Regions from separate parts of the Arthrobacter sp. Y3223164 genome, predicted to be linked through region 3. Evidence: riboswitches for the same ligand, from Rfam matches in the RefSeq annotation. Region 3 holds a riboswitch; each other region holds the start of a gene.

Region 1 (6,859 bases), on a different contig from region 3:
GCCCGGGACGTCGCGGACCGGGTGGTGTTTATGGCGGACGGCTACGTAGTGGAGCAGGGGCCGGCCCGCGAGGTAATTACCAACCCGAAGAACGATCGCACCAAGGCCTTCCTGGCCTCTGTTCTCGCCGAACCGGCAGCAGCCTGATACCCACCGTGAGGGCAATCATGAATGAAGAATTTTTTGACGTCGAAGTTCGGTCAATCCGGCAGGAGTCCAACTGTGTAGTCTCCCTGCAGTTGGAACATCCGCTGGGTGAGGATCTGCCGGAGTGGGACGCCGGCTCCCATGTGGACGTCCTCCTTCCCAACGGCCTCTTGCGCCAATACTCGCTCTGCTCTGAGCGGACGAACCGTGCTGCCTGGCGGCTGGGCATACTCCGCGAACCCGACGGGCGCGGCGGCTCGGCCTACGTGCACGAGATGCTGAGGCCGGGGACCAAAATTCAGGTTCGGGGACCGCGCAACAATTTCGTCCTGGAACCTGCCGGGAGCTATGTCTTCATCGCCGGCGGCATTGGCATTACCCCCATCCTGCCGATGATCCGCGAGGCCGCCGCCCTTGGAGTCCCATGGCGTCTGCTCTATCTGGGGCGGAGTCGCTCGTCGATGGCGTTTCTCGATGAGATCCAGTCGCTTGGGGGAGACATCCATATTCACGCGGATGACGAAAGCGGCTTTTACCCGTTGGCAGAGCTGTTGGGGGACCTACCCTCGGAAACACACGTTTACGCCTGCGGTCCCGGGCCGTTGCTAAATGTCATCCAGGCGATTGCCGACGGGTGGGAAGTCCCTGCGCGTTTTCATTGTGAGCGCTTCACCGCCACCGGCGATAACCCGCCTGTGCCCGTGGGCGGCAATGCGGCCTTCATCGTTGAACTGGCCGATGGGACGGAGGTCCCGGTGGGCTCGGATGAAACCATCCTGCAGGCCCTTGAGTCGGTCGGGATCGCCCCTTTGAGCTCCTGCCGGGAGGGAATCTGCGGCACCTGCGAAACCCCTGTGCTGGGCGGCGAAATCGACCATCGTGACTCGCTGCTCTCCGACGACGAACGCGAGGCCGGAGACACCATGATGATCTGCGTCTCCCGGTGCAAGGGCCAGCGCCTGCTGCTTGATTTGTAGGCGGGCACTTCTGTTGCCGCAGGCACCACAGCCCTTCATCTCACACCAGGCCCTTCCCCCCCGCCCGGTGAACAGACGGCAGCCGCAAGGGTAAGTGCCTAAAACGCCGCCTTAGGAGGAGAAACATGCAGGATGCGGCATCGCTGGAGCCGGTCCAAGAACGCCTATGGGACGATCTGACAGCGCTCTCACAGATACGGGAATCTGACTCACCTGGGTGGAGCCGCCCGGTCTTCAGCGATCCTTATTCGGCGTCCCGCATCTGGGTACAATCCCGCATGCGGGACGCCGGTCTGGAAGTCACTGTGGATCCTGCCGGCAACGTCATTGGCCGTCTCCGAGGGCGCCATCCCGGGCCGCCGCTGGTCACCGGTTCACACACCGACACTGTAGTGGGAGGCGGACGATTCGACGGGATCGTCGGAGTGCTTGGAGGCATCGAAGCTGCGCGCCGCTTCCGCGAGACTTCCACGATGCTCAATCATGATTTGCTGGTCGTCGACTTTCTGGGCGAAGAAGCAAACCCCTACGGTGGATATTGCCTCGGCAGTCGGGCAGCGGCAGGCGTGCTCAAAACAGAAGATCTGAACCGTACAGACTCAGTTGGCAACAGACTGGGTGACGCGGTGGCACACTTCGGCTTGGATCCAAACGGCATGCTTGCACGCTCGTGGGCGCAAAACGAACTGCACGGGTACCTCGAACTGCATGTGGAGCAAGGCCCGATCCTTGAGCAGAAGGGAATCGATGTAGGAATTGTTACCTCAATCGTTGGCGTGCACACGCTGCTCGCCACCTTTCTCGGCAGATCGGATCATGCCGGCACTCGTAACATGGATGACCGGCGGGATGCATTGGTCGCTGCAGCCAAGGCCGTCCTGGCCGTCGAACGGGAGGCCTGCGAAGCACCTGTCCACGCGGTCGCGACCAGCGGCAACCTGCTTGTTGAAGCAGGTTCTGGAAACGTGATTCCGGGTCGAACAACGCTGATGGCAGAATTCCGCAGCGACAACCAAATCTGGCTCTCTGGTGTGCGGAGAAGGGTAGCCGATGAAATCCTTCGGCAAAGCGCCGAAAGCGGAGTAGAAGCACTCCTCGACTGGGCGGCGGAAACTCCTGTCGTGCCGACGAACGCATCAGTACAAAACGTGACGGCATCAGCACTCGATGACCTCGGGCTCCCCTGGATGCCCATGCCCAGTGGCGCCGGTCACGACGCTGCGCACCTGGCAGCCCGCTGCCCTGCTGGAATGATCTTCATCCCGTCTCACAACGGCCGAAGCCATTGCCCGGAAGAGTGGACAGACGCCGAGCACATCAGTACAGGAGTGCATGTGCTGGCAGCCAGCCTTCTAAAAATGGATCGGACGGAAACCTTGCAACCTGATTACTAGCCACGCGATTCCTGGCGGTCATTACGCTACTTGCCCTTTGCCGGTTTCTATCAAACCCCCGTTTTGGGTGGTGAGATCGATCACCGTGACTCGCTGCTGTCCGACGACGAGCGCGAGGCCGGAGACACCATGATGATCTGCGTGTCGCGATGCAAGGGCCGGCGCCTGCTGCTGGACTTGTAGCAGCCAAGCGTTCCCGGCGCCGACGCGGGCCACGGGAGCAGCCGCGCACGGAACGGAAGCGTCCCAGGCCGACGACTCCCGCGGTTCTGTTGGCAAGATGGAGGCTATGGACAAGCAGAAGGTCGCCGCCGAGGGCACGCGGCGCACGGTCAGGTACTACCGGGCAGAGGTATTGATCGTCCTGGGACTCTCGCTCGGGCAGTCGGCGGTCTACGCCGTGGTGAACCTGCTGGAAAAAATAACCCGCGCTCCGCTGGCCTCGCAGACGACCACGCTGAACCCGGTGCTGAACGAGCGGGAACTCTTCGATTTCGTGTACCAAATGCTCGGCATCGTCTTTGCGCTTGTGCCGGTGGCCCTGGTGCTGTTCTTGATGACCGTTCCCGGCCGGTCGGCCTTCCGCGCGATCGGGTTCACGTTTTCCCGGCCGCGGCTGGACTTCGGCCTGGGCTTTTTGCTCGCGCTGGTGATCGGTGTCGGGACGCTGGGCGTTTATGCCGCAGGCCGGGCCCTGGGTATCACCACCGCCATTGTCCCGGCGGCCCTGGACGAATACTGGTGGACGGTTCCGGTGTTGGTCCTGTCCGCGCTGCGGCATGCGGTCCTCGAAGAGGTGGTCATGGTGGGCTACCTCTTCAACCGCTTCGCGAGGTTCGGCTGGGGCATCTGGTCCGCGATCTTCGTCAGCGCCGCCCTGCGCGGGACCTATCACCTCTACCAGGGCATCGGGCCGGGCATCGGGAACTTCCTCATGGGCCTGATCTTCGGCTACGCCTATACGAAGGTGAAGCGGGTGATGCCGCTGGTGGTGGCGCACGCCCTGCTGGATATTGCCGGCTTCGTCGGTTACACGCTGCTGGGGCCGGCCATCGGCATCGGCTCGTAGCGGGCACAAAAGAGTTGCCGGCCATCGGCACGTAGCCGGCCATCATTGGAGCTTTGCCTGGGGCGCGTGCTCCTGCTGTTTCCCAGAGCCGCAGCCCAAACCGGAGCAACGGCCCGCCCCCAAGTCAGGAGTGGTGCTGGGGAGAATTGACCGCTACGTGCCCGTCCACGAGTTGTTCCACCTGTCCTGGGGAAGGCCCGCCATGGAAAGGGACCGGACGATACCCAGTGGTGTGTCGGTACCTGTGGGCTGGAGCGCGTCCCACATCCAGCGAACCATTCCCGCCCCCGTCGCCCGAATGCGGTCCTCCCGCCTCTTTTCCGCCTCCACTACGGCGGCGGGACTACGGCTCCGAAGGTACTCGTTTCGGGAGTATTTTCCTGCACCATCGAATTCGCCGGCAAGACGAAATTGTTCCCAGTAGAAGTCGACGATGCCGACACGAACTCCCTGCGGATCGAAGACAGGGTACTGCAGTAACGGCTCCGGGAAGTGGTTCAGGTACATCAGAGCCCGGGAGTAGGATTCGCCCGGCGACTGCGAGGCGGGATTGGCGAAGGCGAAAACCCGTTTCACGCGGTTTGACTTTCCCGGTGGCAAAGAACCGGCCGGCCAGAGCAAGAATCCGGGTGGCCTGCAGGGCGGGAAAGCCGAGGTAGCGGTCCACGCGAAGCGCATGCCCAGCAGGACGATCTGGAGGGCTTGTGCACTCAAAAGCTCCGTTTCGGGCGTCTGCTCCTTCTATAACGCGGAGCGGACGCCCGAAACGGAGCGATGCCGGGAGAACTCAGAGTTCGACGATCCCGTTGGCGGTTTCGAAGCGGACGGACAGGATGCCCGGCGTACCGTTCGGTGCCGTCCAGGCGACCTTGACGTCGTCCAGCAGGCCGTCAACAGGCGTGCCCAGCCAGTCCGCCACCCGCTCGGAAGAGCCGGCGATGGTCAGGCCGATCAGCTTGACCGTGGCGGGGCGGGCGTTGGACGGGTGCAGCGGTTCGGTGCCGTCGTCCCAGCGCAACATGTAGGGCACCTGCGGGTCGGCGATGAGGCCCTTAATCCCGATCTGCTGCCAGCTCAGTTCCTGCCCATCCGGGAACTTGCGGTTGCCGGGAACCGCGTGGCGGCCCAGCCGTTCTTCGAACGGGGTCAGGTCGTCGACCGCCACGCACCAGCCCATCCAGCCGCCGCCGGCTTCCGACCGCGCCCGCACGGCCTGGCCAAAGGGGGCCTTGTCGGATGCGGGGTGGTCGAGCACCTCCACGACCTCCAGGTAATGGTGGTCCGTGAGGGGGAAGATCATATTGCGGGTGCCGAAGCGAGGGTGAACCCCGCCCTTGACGGCGTCGATGCCCAGGGCTTTGGAGATCCGCTCTGAGGTGGCAGCCAGACCGTCGGGTTCAGCAGCATAAGAAACATGGTCGAAGCGCATGGCATTATCTTGGCACTTTGTGAACCCGCTCTCGACTTAGGGTGACCTAAGTCACTGAACTTGCGGCTCCTGCGGAACGCGGCTTTCCCGGGCAGCAATTCCGCCTCGCTGGCACGCGCCGGCAACGGTGACAAGCGGACGGTCGGACAGGCGGTCCGGAGACCGGTGCCCAGTCATAAGGTGTCATATTGTTGCGGCCGCCGGCTTGTCTGCGGAGACTGGAGGCAGGTCATGAGTGCCAGCGCAAAACCCCGGTTTGCTGGCCGGCAACCCTCCAACCGCGGTGGGGTGCCCCGGGTGAAGACCAGGCAGCCGCCATAAGGCGGTGCGCAAGCGCGGGTCACACCCGGGACAGACATGCCGGCACGGCCGGATCCCGGATGGCCCCTTCCAGTGAAGGAGTTGCACCATGTCCAACGTCGATTGGTCCTTTGAAACCCGTCAGATTCACGCAGGGCAGGAGCCGGACGCCGCCACGGGCGCCCGCGCACTGCCGATCTACCAGACCACGTCATTCGTGTTCCCCAGCGCGCAGAGCGCGGCCGACCGGTTCGCCCTGTCTGAACTGGCACCTATCTACACCAGGATCGGCAACCCCACCCAGGAAGCGGTCGAGACCCGGATCGCCAACCTGGAGGGCGGCGTCGGCGCCCTGCTGCTTGCTTCGGGCCAGGCCGCGTCGACGTTCTCCATCCTCAACCTGGCCGAGGCCGGCGACCACATCGTGGCCAGCCCCAGCCTGTACGGCGGCACCTACAACCTGCTGCGCACCACGCTGCCCAAGTTCGGCATCGAGGTCACCTTCGTCGAGGATCCGGACAACCTGCAGCAGTGGCGCGATGCCGTCAAGCCGAACACCAAGGCGTTCTTCGGCGAGGTCGTCTCCAACCCGCGCCAGGACGTGCTGGACCTGGAGTCGGTCAGCGCCATCGCCCACGAAAACGGCGTGCCGCTGATCGTTGACAACACCTTGTCCACCCCGTACCTGATCCGTCCGATCGAGTGGGGGGCCGACATCGTGCTCCACTCGGCCACCAAGTACCTCGGCGGCCACGGGACGGCGATCGGCGGCGTGATCGTCGACGCCGGCACGTTCGATTTCGCCGCCGACCCCGAAAAGTTCCCGGGATTCAACACGCCGGACGACACGTACAACGGGCTGGTCTTCGCCCGCGACCTCGGCGTCAGCGGCGCTCTGGGCGCCAACCTGGCCTACATCCTCAAGGCCCGGGTGCAGTTGCTGCGCGACCTGGGGTCCGCCATCTCGCCGTTCAATGCATTCCTGATCGCCCAGGGGCTGGAGACGCTGAGCCTGCGCGTGGAGCGCCATGTGGCCAACGCGCAGAGGGTGGCGGAATTCCTGGAAGAGCACGACGACGTTGCCTCGGTCGCGTACCTCGGCCTGCCCTCCAGCCCCTGGTATGAGCGCGGCCGCAAGTACGGCCCGAAGGGGACCGGCGCCATCGTCGCGTTCCAAATCAAGGGCGGCATCGAGGCCGGGAAGCGCTTTGTGGACGGCCTTGAACTGCACTCCCACGTGGCCAACCTGGGCGATGTGCGCTCGCTGGTGATCCACCCGGCGTCGACCACCCATGCCCAGCTCTCGGCCGCGGAACGGGTCGCGGCCGGGGTGACCGACGGTCTGGTCCGGCTGTCGGTGGGCATCGAGAACGTCAACGACATCATCGCCGACCTGGAGGCTGGTTTCCGTGCCGCCAAGGGTGCGGACGACTAGGCAAGCAGGTAGAGCGCAGCGTGACGATAGTGCAACCGCAGGAACTGGTGGAACAGGCGACCGACGGCATCCTGCGCCGGATGCCGGTTGGTGCGCTGGAGCTGGAAG
Region 2 (5,825 bases), on a different contig from region 3:
AGCCGGCCTGCGCAACCTTCCGGGCAAGCCGGTCCGCGCCACGGTCACCATAGACGGCGGCAAGCCCATGACCGTGCGGATGCGCAGCGTAATGGGCGGGAACTGCGGCAAGATCCAGGGCGGATTCGAGATGTTCCCCGGTGCGCAGCTCGACGACGGCCTGCTGGACGTCATGACCATCTCCCCGCGTGGGCGGCTGGGCTGGCTCGGCGTGCTGGCCGGGCTCGCCAAACGCGGCCGGAGCGTGGATCCTTCGGTTGACTACTACCAGGGCAAGCACGTGGAGATCCACGCCGGCCGGCCCCAGGAGATGCAGCTGGACGGCGACCATATTGGCATGGGGTCCCGTTTGATGATGCGCGTCGATCCGGGCGCACTCGTGGTGCGGGTGGCACCCGAATAGAACAATAACGACGCCGGTGCGCGCCGCCGGGAGTGCGGCTGCTCACATTGCCGACACAGTTCGGAACATATCTTGAGGTACCCGTTGTTGCACGTGGTAGCTTCAGCGTTTGCCGGCCACCCGCCGGTTGGCTCGTCGTCCCACATCACAAGGGGTTTTCCACCATGATTCGTCGTCGTTTGTCCGTCCTCGGTGCCGCCGCAGCCGCCGCCCTGGTGCTGGCCGGCTGCAGCACGTCCTCGCCGTCGGGGTCGGAGCCGGCGACCTCCTCCGCCGCGACCACGCTGCAGGAGATCCAGGACGCAGGCGTGATCACCGTGGGGACCGAGGGGACCTACCGCCCGTTCTCCTTCCACGAGAACGGCACCGGCGACCTGACCGGTTACGACGTCGAGGTCGTCACCGCGGTGGCGGACAAGCTCGGCGTCGACGTGCGGTTTGAAGAGACCCAGTGGGACGCCATCTTCGCGGGGCTGGAGGCGGGCCGCTTCGACGTCATCGCCAACCAGGTTTCGATCAACGAAGACCGGCTGGCCAAGTACGACTTCTCGGACCCGTACACGGTCAGCACCGGCGTCGTCGTCGTGAAGTCGGACAACAACGACATTTCCTCCCTGGCGGATCTGGAGGGCAAAACGTCCGCCCAGTCGCTGACCAGCAACTTCTACAAACTGGCCAAGGGCGCCGGAGCCAATGTCGAGGCCGTGGAGGGCTGGGCGCAGGCGGTTTCGCTGCTGGAGCAGGGCCGGGTGGACGCCACGGTCAACGACAAGCTGACCTACCTGGACTACCAGGCCACCAACGACAACAAAGACATCAAGGTAGCCGCCGAAACGGACGAAGAAACGCAGAGCGCCTTCGCCTTCCAGAAGGGCAGCGACGAGCTGGTCGAGGCCTTCAACACGGCGCTGGAGGAGCTGCGCGCCGACGGCACGCTGGCAAAGATCTCCGAGAAGTACTTCGGCGCGGACGTCAGCAAGTAAATCCGGCCGCTTCAAAGGGAGACGCTAACGTAACCGTATGGACATCGACTGGGAGCTCGTCGGCAGTTCGCTCTGGCCTATAGTCCAGGGCGGGCTGACCGGCACCATCCCCCTCTCGCTGGCCAGCTTCGCCATCGGCCTGCTGCTGGCGCTCGTCGTGGCCCTGATGCGCTTGAGCCGCAACCGGATCCTGGCCGGCATCGCGCGCGCCTACGTGTCGGTGATCCGCGGCACCCCGCTGCTCGTCCAGCTGTTCGTGATCTTCTACGGCCTGCCGTCGATCGGCGTGGTGCTTGAACCGTGGCCGAGCGCCATCATCGCGTTCTCCCTGAACGTGGGCGGCTATGCGGCCGAAATCATCCGCGCCGCGATTCTGTCCGTCCCCAAGGGCCAGTGGGAAGCCGGCCACACCATCGGCATGGCCGGCACCACCACCCTGCGCCGCATCATCCTGCCGCAGGCAGCGCGGGTGTCGGTGCCGCCGCTGTCCAATACCTTCATCTCGCTGGTCAAGGACACCTCCCTCGCTTCCCTGATCCTGGTCACCGAGGCGTTCCGGGCCGCCCAGGAAATCGCGGCGTTCAGCCAGGAGTTCATGCTGCTCTACATTGAGGCCGCGGCGGTCTACTGGGTGTTCTGCCTGGTGCTCTCCGCCGGGCAGTCCCGACTGGAGAAGAGGCTGGACCGCTATGTCGCCCACTGACGTCCCCTCCGCCGCCGCTTCGCAGCCCGGCTCCGCCGCAGGGCCGGTGCTCTCCGTAGAGGGGCTGCGCAAGTCCTTCGGCAGCAACCAGGTGCTCAAGTCCATCGACCTCTCCGTCCAGACGGGCGGGGTACTGGCCCTGATCGGACCCTCCGGGTCGGGCAAAACCACCGTGCTGCGCTGCCTGAACGGCTTGGAAATCCCCGACGGCGGGCGGGTCGCCTTTTCGGGCGGGCCGGCCGTGGATTTCGGTTCGCCGGTGAACCGAAAACAGATCGCCGCCCTGCGCGACCGCAGCGCCATGGTGTTCCAGCACTACAACCTGTTCCCGCACATGACCGTGCTGCAGAACATCATCGAGGGCCCGGTCCAGGTGCAGAAGCGGTCCAAGGCCGAAGCGGTGCGCGAGGCCAGGTCGCTGCTGGACCGTGTCGGGCTCTCCGGCAAGGAAGACCAGTACCCGCATCAGCTCTCCGGCGGACAGCAGCAGCGGGTCGGCATTGTCCGGGCGCTGGCGCTCAAACCCTCGCTGCTGCTGTTCGACGAGCCCACGTCCGCACTGGATCCTGAACTGGTGGGCGACGTGCTGCACGTGATCAAGGAACTGGCTGACGAGGGCTGGACCATGGCCCTGGTCACCCACGAGCTGGCCTTCGCCCGTGAAGTGGCCAGCGAAGTGGTGTTCATGGACGGCGGCGTGGTGGTGGAACGCGGACACCCCGAACAGGTGCTGCGCGAACCGCGGGAGGAGCGCACCCGGCAGTTCGTCCACCGGCTGCTCAACCCGTTCTAGGACCGGGTTCACTTCCGGCTGGCCCGCCCTCCCCCGACCGCTTCCAGCATCCGCGGCGGTCCCGCGTGACCGGTTTCCAACACGCGCGGCGGTCCCGCCTGACCTGCTTCCAGCACCACGCCGCCGCGCCGGGTGTGGCGCACGCCACGCCGGTGCGAAATTCATCTGATGTCATCTGGGATGGCAGAATGTAAAGTTCCATGCACCGTTCCGCATGGCAGGCTCGTTCCGGCCGGAAGCTTCCATCCCGCGTTTCTCCTGCGCGGAAACCTCCGGCCACGAAAGGCAGAACCATGGCCACTTCCCTGGCTACCAAGTCGTTGACCGCACAGACGGCTTCCGAAGCACACGATCTCCTGAATGCTGCGGTCGAAGAGTTGCAAAAGCTCGCCGCCATCGACGGCGATTGCGGCATCCTGGTCACTCGCACCGGCCCCGGGCAGTTTACGGTGGAGCTGAGCGACGACGTGCCCTACGGCATCACCCAGGAATCGCATCTGTACTAAGCGGTTGGCGGGCCGGTCCCGGTTATATGACGCCGCCCGGTTGCCCGGAATGAAGCGCCGGCCCGCCCCGGTGGGATAATTTCGCCCATGGCTCCAGCGATTGCGTACCAAGGTGAACCCGGCTCGAACTCCCACATGGCTTGCCTGGAAGTGCGCCCCGGTTGGGAAGCGGTGCCGTGTGCCAGCTTCGAGGATGCGTTCGCTGCCGTCACCGGCGGCGAGGCGGAACTGGCCATGATCCCCATCGACAACTCGATCGCCGGCCGGGTGGCGGACATCCACGCCCTGCTGCCGAAGACCACCCTGCAGATCGTGGAGGAATTCTTCCTGCCCATCCGTTTCAGCCTGCTGGGCGTACGCGGGGCCACCGTGGAGCAGGCCCGGGAGGTGCACAGCCACATCCATGCTTTGGGCCAGTGCCGCAAGCTGATCCGCAGGCTCGGGCTCACTCCGGTCATCGCAGGCGACACCGCCGGTTCGGCCCGGGAGGTGGCCGAATGGAACGACCCGACCAAGGTCTCCCTGGCGCCGCCGATGGCCGCCGAACTCTACGGTCTGGAGGTTTTCGCGGAAAAGGTCGAAGACGATCCGACGAACACCACACGGTTCGTGGTGCTGGCCGACCGCCGGCCGGTCCCGTCCCGCGAGGAACTTCCCGGTCCGGCCGTAACCAGCTTCGTGTTCCGCGTGCGGAACGTGCCGTCCGCGCTGTACAAGGCGCTGGGCGGTTTCGCCACCAACGGCATCAACATGACCCGGTTGGAGAGCTACATGGTGGGCGGCGAGTTTGCCGCCACCATGTTCATGGTGGACGTCGAAGGCCACCCGGACGATCCGGCCATGGTCCACGCCTTCGAGGAACTGGACTTCTTCACCACCGAAATCCGCATCCTGGGCGTCTACCCGGCGCATCCGTTCCGGCAGCGGACCGTGCGCCCGGGCGCCGCCGCGCAGTAGCCGTGGGACCAGCAGTCGGACAGTAGCCTTCGGGGCAGCAGCCGTCGCACGGCCGCCCGTCGGGGCAGCAGACACCTCGCGGCGCCCGGAAGTAAAACGCTGCATTTGACGAACTGTTACCGGCGTTTGACCCAGGCCCTTCCCCGCTCTTAGCGTGGAGACGAATCAAGAGCGCCAACTTCACAGCCCTGGCTGGTTGGCCGGCAACCCTCTACCGTAGCGGGGTGCTCCAGGTGATGATTCGGCCCGCCGGGTATGTCGGCAGGCAAGTACGCGTATCCACCCGCAGCAGCTCGGCCGCAGCGGATGCGCCCAAGCCCCAAGGACGCCATGTCGCTACACCATGACCTGACCCCCCACACGTTGCGCTCCGCCTTCGGCCGCTTCCCCTCGGGCATCGCGGCGCTGTGCGCGACCGTCGCCGGCGAGCCGCAGGGCATCGTCGCCTCCTCGTTCACCGTGGGCGTCTCCCTCGAGCCGCCGCTGGTGATGTTCGCCGTGCAAAACACCTCACGGACCTGGCCGCTGGTCCGCCGGGCCAACCGGATCGGCGTCTCGGTGCTCGGCACCGGACACGACGGCGTCTGCCGCCAGATCGCGTCCAGGAACGGTGACCGCTTTGCCGGCCTGAGCCTGCACGGCACGGACGACGGCGCGCTTTTCCTCAACGACGCGGCGCTCTGGCTGGACTGCTCGGTGCACCAGGAGGTCCCGGCCGGGGACCACCACGTCGTGCTGCTGCAGGTGCACGGACTGTCCACGCACGACGGCACCCACGAGCCCCTGGTCTTCCACGATTCCGCGTTCCGCCGGTTGGAACAGCCGGCCTTCGTCTAGGACCCACGGTCCCGGCCCCCGCCGGCAGCCGGCGGGGCCGGGCGGGGGCAGCTAAGGCAGCGGCCTGCCTCGGGCCGCCACCCACAGGGAGTACCACTCCTCGCGGGTCATCGATGCTCCAACCGCTTCCGCCTCGGCACAGGCCCGGATCCGGTCCGGGCTGCTGGTACCGACGACCGGCCGGATGCCTGCCGGATGCCGCAGCAGCCAGCCCAGCACCACGGCCTCGGGCGGGCACCCCTTGTCCCGGGCAAGTTCCGTGACCAGGGCTGCCGCTGCATGATCCGCCGGGGGTGAGGCATCCGCGGGCGCGGAAGCATCCGGTGTCGCGGCCTCCGCTGCCGCACGCCCGCTGTACCGGCCCTTGGCCAGCGCGCCCCAGGCCTGCAGCTCCACCCCGTGGGCGGCGCAGTATTCCAAGGTGCCGTGCGGGAAGCTGATCCCCGGTCCCTCCGGGTGGTTCACCAGCACCCCCGACTCCAGCCAGTCGCGTCGGTACAGGCTCATTTCCAGCTGGTTCACCGCCAGCGGTTCATCCAGCGCCGACTGCAGCCAGCGCATCTGTTCGCCGGACATGTTCGAGACACCAAGGCGGCGTACCTTCCCGGCCATCCGAAGCTCGTTGAACGCCGCGGCGATCTCC
Region 3 (6,859 bases):
TGGGCACGAGCCTACTGCTCCCGGCCCGCGCCGGTCACGGTTCTGCGCAGATCGACGTACCACCCGGCCTCCGTGCCTCGCCCCGCCCGTGCCTCGCCCCGCCCGAGCGTCGCCCGCGCCGCTCACGGTTCTGCGGAGATCGACGTGCCCACCCGGCCTCCGTGCCCCGCCCCACCCGAGCCTGGCCCGACGCCCCCTGGACCGCATCCCGCCCTAGTTCCGCCCGGTGCGCGGCGGCAACTTCGGTGGCAGGATGGTTTCACAGTTGTTTCACGGGGAACGACGGCGGGCTTCGGTGCCGCCGGCGGGTTTCGGAACGGGCGACGGCTCTGGAGAGGAGACCCATGTCAGACACCGGCAGGGAAGCGAAGCGGGCGGCCGGCAGGGCCAAGGACAAGACCGAGGTCGCCGCCAATTCCAAGGCGTTCGAGCGGGTGGCGCGGTTCGGTTACGTGGCCAGCGGCCTGCTGCACGTGCTGATCGGCGCGATCGCGCTCCGGCTCGCCTTCGGCGGAGGCGGCGAGGCGGACCAGACCGGGGCCGCCTCAAGCCTGGCGAAGACTCCGGGCGGGATGTTCCTGCTCTGGGCGGGCATGCTTGCCGCCGCCGCCCTGGCCTTGTGGCAGATCAGCGAGGCGGTGTTCGGCGGCCGCGGCCGGGAGGCAAAGAAGAGGTGGGGCTACCGGGCGAAGTCCGTGGGACTGGCCATCGCGTACACGGTGGTGGCGGTATCGTTCGGCAGCTTCGCGCTGGGTTCCGGCGCCGACAGCAGCCAGAGTTCCCAGGACGCCAGCACCAGGCTGATGCAGTGGCCGGGCGGTGCCGTTGTCCTGTTCCTGATTGGCGCCGTCATCATGGGCGCCGGCGTCTTTTACGTGTACAAGGGCCTGAAGAAGAAGTTCCTGGACGACCTCAAACGGCTCCCCAGGGGCAGCACCGGCACCGCCGTGACGTGGACCGGCGTCGTGGGTTATGCGGGCAAGGGGCTGGCACTGTTCGTGCTGGGGCTGCTGTTGGCGGTGGCCGCGGTGCAGCACGACCCGCAGGAGGTCAAGGGGTTGGACGGGGCGCTCAAGGCGCTGCGTGATCAGGCCTTCGGCCCGGCCGCACTCGCCGTCGTCGCCGTTGGCCTGATCTGTTACGGCCTCTACATGGGCGCCCGGGCGCGCTACGCGAAGATGTAGGCACCGGAGAACGACGGCGGTGCGCCTCCCCGTGGGCCAGGCGCACCGCCGTCGTTGTTTAGATGGTTCTGCCCGTGCCTAAGCTCGGTGGGCCAGCGCGTTCTGCAGGCGGAAGCCAGCGGCCCGGTGGTTCTCCGGCAGCTTGTCGCCGCGGCCGAAGAGCTTGTTGCGCAGGGTCCCCGGCGCGTACTCCGTGGGGTAGGCGCCCAGCTTCTGCAGTTCCGGCACGACGAATTCCACGATGTCCTCGAAGGTGCCCGGGGTGATCGCGTAGGCCAGGTTGAACCCGTCCACGTCGGTCTCGTCGACCCACTCCACGAGCTTGGCGGCTACCTCCGCGCCGGAGCCGACGGTGATCGGGCCGAAACCGCCGACGCCGACCCATTCGGCCAGCTGGCGGATGGTCCACGGCTTGCCGCTGTCGCCGGAGGCCTTCTGGAAGGTCTCCACGGAGGACTGGATGGCGTTGGACTTCACGTTTTCGCCAATCACGTCATCCGGGCCGTAGGTGGAGAGGTCCACGCCCATCCAGCCGGAGATCAGCGCCAGCGCCCCGTTGATGTCTGCGTAGGACTTGTAGTCCTCGAATTTGGCCTGCGCGGCGGCGGTGTCGGGCCCGGTCACCACGGTCTGCATCGCGTAGATGCGGACGTCGTAGCGGTCGCGTCCGGCCGCCTCCACGGCGTCGCGGATCTTCTTCACCGATGCGGCCAGCATCTCCTTGGTCGGGCAGGTCACGAACACCGCCTCGGCGTTCCCGGCGGCGAACTCGGTGCCGCGCTTGGAAGCCCCGGCCTGGAAGATGACCGGGGTGCGCTGCGGGCTCGGCTCGGTGATGGCGATGCCGGGAACCTTAAAGTACTTGCCCTCGTGCCGAATCTCGTGGACCTTCGCCGGGTCGGTGAAGACGCCGGTCTCCACGTCCTTGACCACCGCGTCGTCCTCCCACGAGCCCTCGAGCAGCTTGTAGATGACCTCGAGGTATTCGTCCGCGTGGTTGTAGCGCTCGTCGTGCTCCAGCTGGTCTTCCTGGCCCATGTTGCGCGCCGCCGAGGGCAGGTAACCGGTGACCACGTTCCAGCCGACCCGCCCGTTGGTCAGGTGGTCCAGCGTGGCCAGGCGGCGGGCGAACGGGTAGGGGTGCTCGTAGGCGGTGCCGGCGGTGACGCCGAAGCCGAGGTTTTCGGTCACCGCGGCCATCGCCGAGACCAGCATGAACGGATCGTTCACGGGGACCTGTGTGCCGGCGCGCAGCGTGGTCTCGTTGGAGGATCCGAAGACGTCGTAGGTGCCGAGCACGTCGGCGATGAACAGGCCGTCGAACAGGCCCTTTTCCAGCACCTTGGCCAGGTGGGTCCAGTAGCCGATGGTGTTGTAGGTGGGGGACTTGTCCTGCGGGTGGCGCCACAGTCCGGGCGACTGATGGCCCACGCAGTTCATGTCGAAGGCGTTGAAGCGAACTTGGCGCCGGGGGTTGGGCTGCGGGTTGTTTACGGTCATGTCAGGCTCCTTTTCTGATGAGAAGAGCCCGCGCCAGCCCTCCGTCGGGCATGCGGCTGCCAACGGAAGACCAACGAGAGATCGAGCTTCTCCATCGGTCCTGGCGGTAGCACCTTCCTCAGGGAGGGGGTTGCTGCGGCGTCAACAAGCCAGGTCTCTCGGCCGCTCTGGATGGGTACCCCTCCATTGGACACCCGGGGGCGTCCGGAGGGAAATGTTCCGCGTCACGCGGAGTAAGAATTACGACGCGTTACGCCGGGTATAAATCACGACGCCGGTGCGGAGCCGGCTTTGGTCTGCGGACGCTTCCATCCCGCCACCGCTCCGGCCCCCAGGCAGACAAGAATCAGGACGACGACGGCGATCGCCAGCGGCACACTGTTGCCGACCAGGGTGGGCAGGTTCTGCAGGATCAGGCCCAGGATGGCCAGCAGCCCGAGGAGTCCGAGAGCCGGGGCGACCGAGCGCTTCCAGTCGCGGGCCGGTGCGCCCTGCCGGCGGAAGAAAACCAGCACCGCGATGCTGGTGACCGTCATCAGCACCACCACGCCCAGGGAGGCGAAACCGGCAAACCAGGTGTAGAACTGCACGATGGGGTCCCAGCCGGCCACCACCGCGGCCAGCAGGAACAGGGCCACCACTCCGGTCGAAGCGGCCGAGGCCAGATGTGGCGAGTGGTGCCGGGTGTGCGTGCCGGCCAGCTTGGCGGGGAAAATGCCTTGTCCGGCGATCTGGAAGAAATAGCGTGAGCTGATGTTGTGCAGGGACAGGATGCAGGCGAACAGGCTGCTGGCCAGCAGTACCTGGATGACGTGGCTGCCCGCGGTTCCGAGGTAGAGCGCGGTAGTCTCCGAGAGCAAGGTGCCGGGCGCGTCCGTGGCCTTTTGGACGATGCCCTCGTCGCCCCACACGCTGATCAGCAGCCAGCTGGAGAGCGCGTAGAAGCCGCCCACCACGATGAGGGCTACATAGGTGGCGCGCGGGATCGTCTTGTCCGGGTCCCGTGCCTCGTCGCGAAACACGGCGGTGGCCTCGAAGCCAATGAAACTCAGGATGGCGAACAACAGCGCGATGCCGGGCGCCCCGGACAGCACGGTCGACGGAGTGACGAACCCGGTGGACAGGCCCTCTCGACCGCCGCCGCCAAAAATTACGGCAGCGTCCAAAACCAGCACGATCAGCACCTCGGCGACCAGCAGTACCCCCAGCACCTTGCCGGAGAGCTCGATGTTGCGGTGGCCCAGCCAGGCGACGGCGGCCAGGGCGGCAGCGGCCCATGCCCACCATGGCAGTGCCGGCCCGCCGTAGGCGCGCACCACTTCGTCGACGGCCGGCGCCAGCAGGCCGTAGACGCCGGCTTCCAGCGCGAGGTAGGAGAGCAGGGCCACGAAGGCCGCCCCCAGGCCCGCCCTGCGGCCGAGGCCTTTGCCGACGTAGCTGAAGAACGCGCCGGCCGTTGGCACGTGCGGTGTCATGGTGGTGAAGCCGACGGCAAACAACAGCAGGATGGCCATGGCCAGCAGGTAGATGAAGGGAAGGCCGGCGCCGTTGCCGCTGACGATGGCCAGCGGGACGGTTCCGCCGATGACGCCCAGTGGCGACGCGGCGGCCAGCACGATGAGCACGATGCTGGCGACGCCCAGCCGGCCGGAGAGCCGTGGAGCACCGGCATTGGCGGCCGCGGCGGTCTCGGGTGCGGCGAGGGTTGGGTTATTGACGGATACGGACATAGTTGGCTTCTTCCTAGAAGGCCGCGGAGCGGGTGGCTTGGCTGGCTGGACGGGCGCCGTCGCTCTGTGGCTGACGCGCGGCGTCGGCATTGGCCTCGCCAATCGTCCAGACGTACGGGGGCTCGGCGCCGTTGACTTCCCAGTCGCCGATGATCCGGGCCTTATAGATGAACGGGTTGTGCGTGGCCACGGTGCGGGCGTTGCGCCAGTGCCGGTCCAGTGCCTTGTCCGTGCTGGTCGAGGAGGCACCGAGCGCGTTGAAAAGGGCGCCTGCGGCGTCCGGGACCAAGGCGCTGAGCACAATCTGCGCCCGGCCCGATTCCAGTTCGACGGCGATGTTGGCCGCCTTCTCGGCGTCGGCGTCTGACTGCCGCGAGGCGAAGACGCGGTCCAGGCTGCGGGCAACGCCGAGCGTGGTTGCCTTCGCGGCGTAGGCCTTGGCGCTGATTTCGCCGACCACCTGCAGGACCTGCGCGTCGTGCCGAACCAGCGGGGCGTTTCCGTGGCCGAACACCCGCTTGCGGTCCCGTACGTTCTCTGCGGCTTCGCTGGTGACGGCCTGAGCGATGCCGGCCAGGGTCACCAGCAGGATGTGCTGGTAGAGCGCCGTCTGGTACGGGAAGCGGTCGGCGAAGGCGGACACGTTGGCAGGGTCCACCACAGCGTCGGTAAACACGGTGGTGCCGCTGCCGGTGAGCCGCTGGCCGAAACCGTCCCAGTCGTCGAAGGTTTCCACGCCCGGCGTCTTGGTGGAGATGATCACCGAGACATCGGAGCCGTCCGGGCGCTTGGCGGTGACGTCGATCCAGTCCGCGAAGATGGTGCCGGTGGTGTAGAACTTGCGGCCGTTCAGCAGCAGCTTGCCGCCGGTCTCGGACAGCACGGTGGCGGTTCCCCCGGCGCCCGGTTCGGTCCAGGCGTTGCCGGCCAGCTCGCCGGACGCGAAGCGCCGCAGCCAGGCGCCGCGGTCAGAGGTGCGGCCGTTGTGGTACAGGTTCTCCTCCACCAAGGCAATGTGCGAACGCAGCGCCTGCGGAATGTTGCTGTCCGCGGCGGCCAACTCGATCAGGAGCCGGGTGAACTCTTCCCAGTCCAGCCCGTCGCCGCCAAGTTCGGCGGGGATCCGTGTGGCGCCAAAACCGGCGTCCTTCAGCCAGCCGATCTGCTCAAACGGCAGCTTGCGGGTGAGCTCGCGGCTTAACGCCCCGGCGGCGATGCGCGCGAAGATCGGACGGTACTTGGCGGCCGCGGCGTCGAAGGCCGTGGCGAGGTTGTCGAGTGTTTCAGTCATGGTGGTTCTCCTGGAGGTTTCGCCGTGAGGGCGTCAGATGAGGCCCTCAGGTTTCGGGCAGTGGTGATGGGGCGCCCGGGTTGCGGGCACCGGTGATGGGGCCCCGCGGGTTGGGGCCCCGCGGGTTGGGGCCATCGGTGGTGGGCCCGCGGATGGCGGGCAGCATGAGGTGACCCGCGGGCTGCTGCAGGGGTGTGCGGCGTTCCGCGCGGCTTAGGTGTAGAGCGAAATCGGCTGGACGTCGCCGAGCAGGTAGTTGGCGCCGACCTCGACCTTCTTGTAGTCGACCGGATCGTGCAGGGTGTGCGTGCGGATGTTGCGCCAGAAAATGTCCAGCCCGACCTCGGTTTTCGCGGAGGACGAGCCGGTGGTCTCGAAGATCCGGTTCGCCACGTCCACGCCCACCTCGGTGGACACGACCTTGAGCCGCGCAATCTCGAGCGCGATGTCCGCCCGGGCTTCCGCGCTCAACTGCGCGCCGGCGGCAATAACAGCGTCGAACCTGGCGTTCGTCCGGTCGGCCAGGGCCTCCACCGCGGCAACCCGCGACACCAGCTCGCCGTAGACCCGCTGCGTCAGCGGATCCTGGGCATAGGTCTCCTGCGTGCTGAGGAACCAGGAGTTCCGGCGCGCCAGCGTGATCCGGCGTCCGCGGTCCAGCGCCCCCTGCGCGATGCCCAGGTAGAGGCTGCCGAAGGCCAGCTGGATGTACGGGGTAACCAGCGTGGAGAAAGGCTCCTCCCCTACCTCGCCGATGATGTCCGCTTCGGTGACCTGCACGCCGTCGTACTTCACCGAGCCACTGGCCGAGAGCCGCTGTCCGAGCGCATCCCAGTCCCCGAGGTATCCGATGCCCGTTCGGTCATGCTCCAGCGCGAGGGCCAGGAACTTGCCCCGCTCGGGTCCGGCCGCGATCACGGCGTTGACCAGGATGGCGTCGCCGACGGAAGCGCCGGTGGAGAAGTGCTTGGTGCCGTTCAGCCGGAAGCCGTCGCCGTCGGGAACAAGTTCCAGATTTGGGTCCACCGGGTTCACGGAGTCGCCCCAGGACCAGCGGCCCCGAGCGGAGCGGCGGAGCAGTCGTTCCTGGACCTGCGCATCACCGTAGAACACGACGGCGCCCAGGTTGGCGTAGTGGTAACCGAGTATTTGCG

Evidence for each region. A riboswitch is a leader RNA that binds a small molecule or an ion and turns the genes downstream of it on or off. The one in region 3 is predicted to bind S-adenosylmethionine.
Region 1: it holds a riboswitch for S-adenosylmethionine, as region 3 does, so the genes downstream of both, AC5RUJ_RS04415 (bifunctional o-acetylhomoserine/o-acetylserine sulfhydrylase) here and AC5RUJ_RS03800 (LLM class flavin-dependent oxidoreductase) in region 3, are expected to answer to the same signal.
Region 2: it holds a riboswitch for S-adenosylmethionine, as region 3 does, so the genes downstream of both, AC5RUJ_RS09165 (flavin reductase family protein) here and AC5RUJ_RS03800 (LLM class flavin-dependent oxidoreductase) in region 3, are expected to answer to the same signal.

The regions. Positions count from the first base shown of each region.
Region 1 covers NZ_JBNHGF010000043.1:6,129-12,987, forward strand. Annotated here, with positions in the region: gene AC5RUJ_RS04385 (amino acid ABC transporter ATP-binding protein) at 1-147, shown strand, start outside; gene AC5RUJ_RS04390 (PDR/VanB family oxidoreductase) at 240-1,124, shown strand; gene AC5RUJ_RS04395 (M20 family metallo-hydrolase) at 1,250-2,518, shown strand; gene AC5RUJ_RS04400 (CPBP family intramembrane glutamic endopeptidase) at 2,808-3,587, shown strand; gene AC5RUJ_RS04405 (hypothetical protein) at 3,741-4,163, opposite strand; gene AC5RUJ_RS04410 (VOC family protein) at 4,375-5,016, opposite strand; SAM riboswitch class IV at 5,244-5,358, shown strand; gene AC5RUJ_RS04415 (bifunctional o-acetylhomoserine/o-acetylserine sulfhydrylase) at 5,426-6,751, shown strand; partial or broken gene AC5RUJ_RS04420 (alpha/beta fold hydrolase) at 6,832-6,859, shown strand, end outside.
Region 2 covers NZ_JBNHGF010000147.1:282-6,106, forward strand. Annotated here, with positions in the region: partial or broken gene AC5RUJ_RS09135 (diacylglycerol/lipid kinase family protein) at 1-403, shown strand, start outside; gene AC5RUJ_RS09140 (amino acid ABC transporter substrate-binding protein) at 568-1,386, shown strand; gene AC5RUJ_RS09145 (amino acid ABC transporter permease) at 1,430-2,089, shown strand; gene AC5RUJ_RS09150 (amino acid ABC transporter ATP-binding protein) at 2,076-2,882, shown strand; gene AC5RUJ_RS09155 (hypothetical protein) at 3,176-3,388, shown strand; gene AC5RUJ_RS09160 (prephenate dehydratase) at 3,476-4,345, shown strand; SAM riboswitch class IV at 4,509-4,623, shown strand; gene AC5RUJ_RS09165 (flavin reductase family protein) at 4,676-5,182, shown strand; partial or broken gene AC5RUJ_RS09170 (aldo/keto reductase) at 5,234-5,825, opposite strand, start outside.
Region 3 covers NZ_JBNHGF010000034.1:5,708-12,566, reverse strand. Annotated here, with positions in the region: gene AC5RUJ_RS03810 (MmcQ/YjbR family DNA-binding protein) at 1-1, opposite strand, end outside; gene AC5RUJ_RS03805 (DUF1206 domain-containing protein) at 345-1,184, shown strand; gene AC5RUJ_RS03800 (LLM class flavin-dependent oxidoreductase) at 1,263-2,684, opposite strand; SAM riboswitch class I at 2,773-2,862, opposite strand; gene AC5RUJ_RS03795 (APC family permease) at 2,951-4,414, opposite strand; gene AC5RUJ_RS03790 (acyl-CoA dehydrogenase family protein) at 4,428-5,705, opposite strand; gene AC5RUJ_RS03785 (acyl-CoA dehydrogenase family protein) at 5,919-6,859, opposite strand, start outside.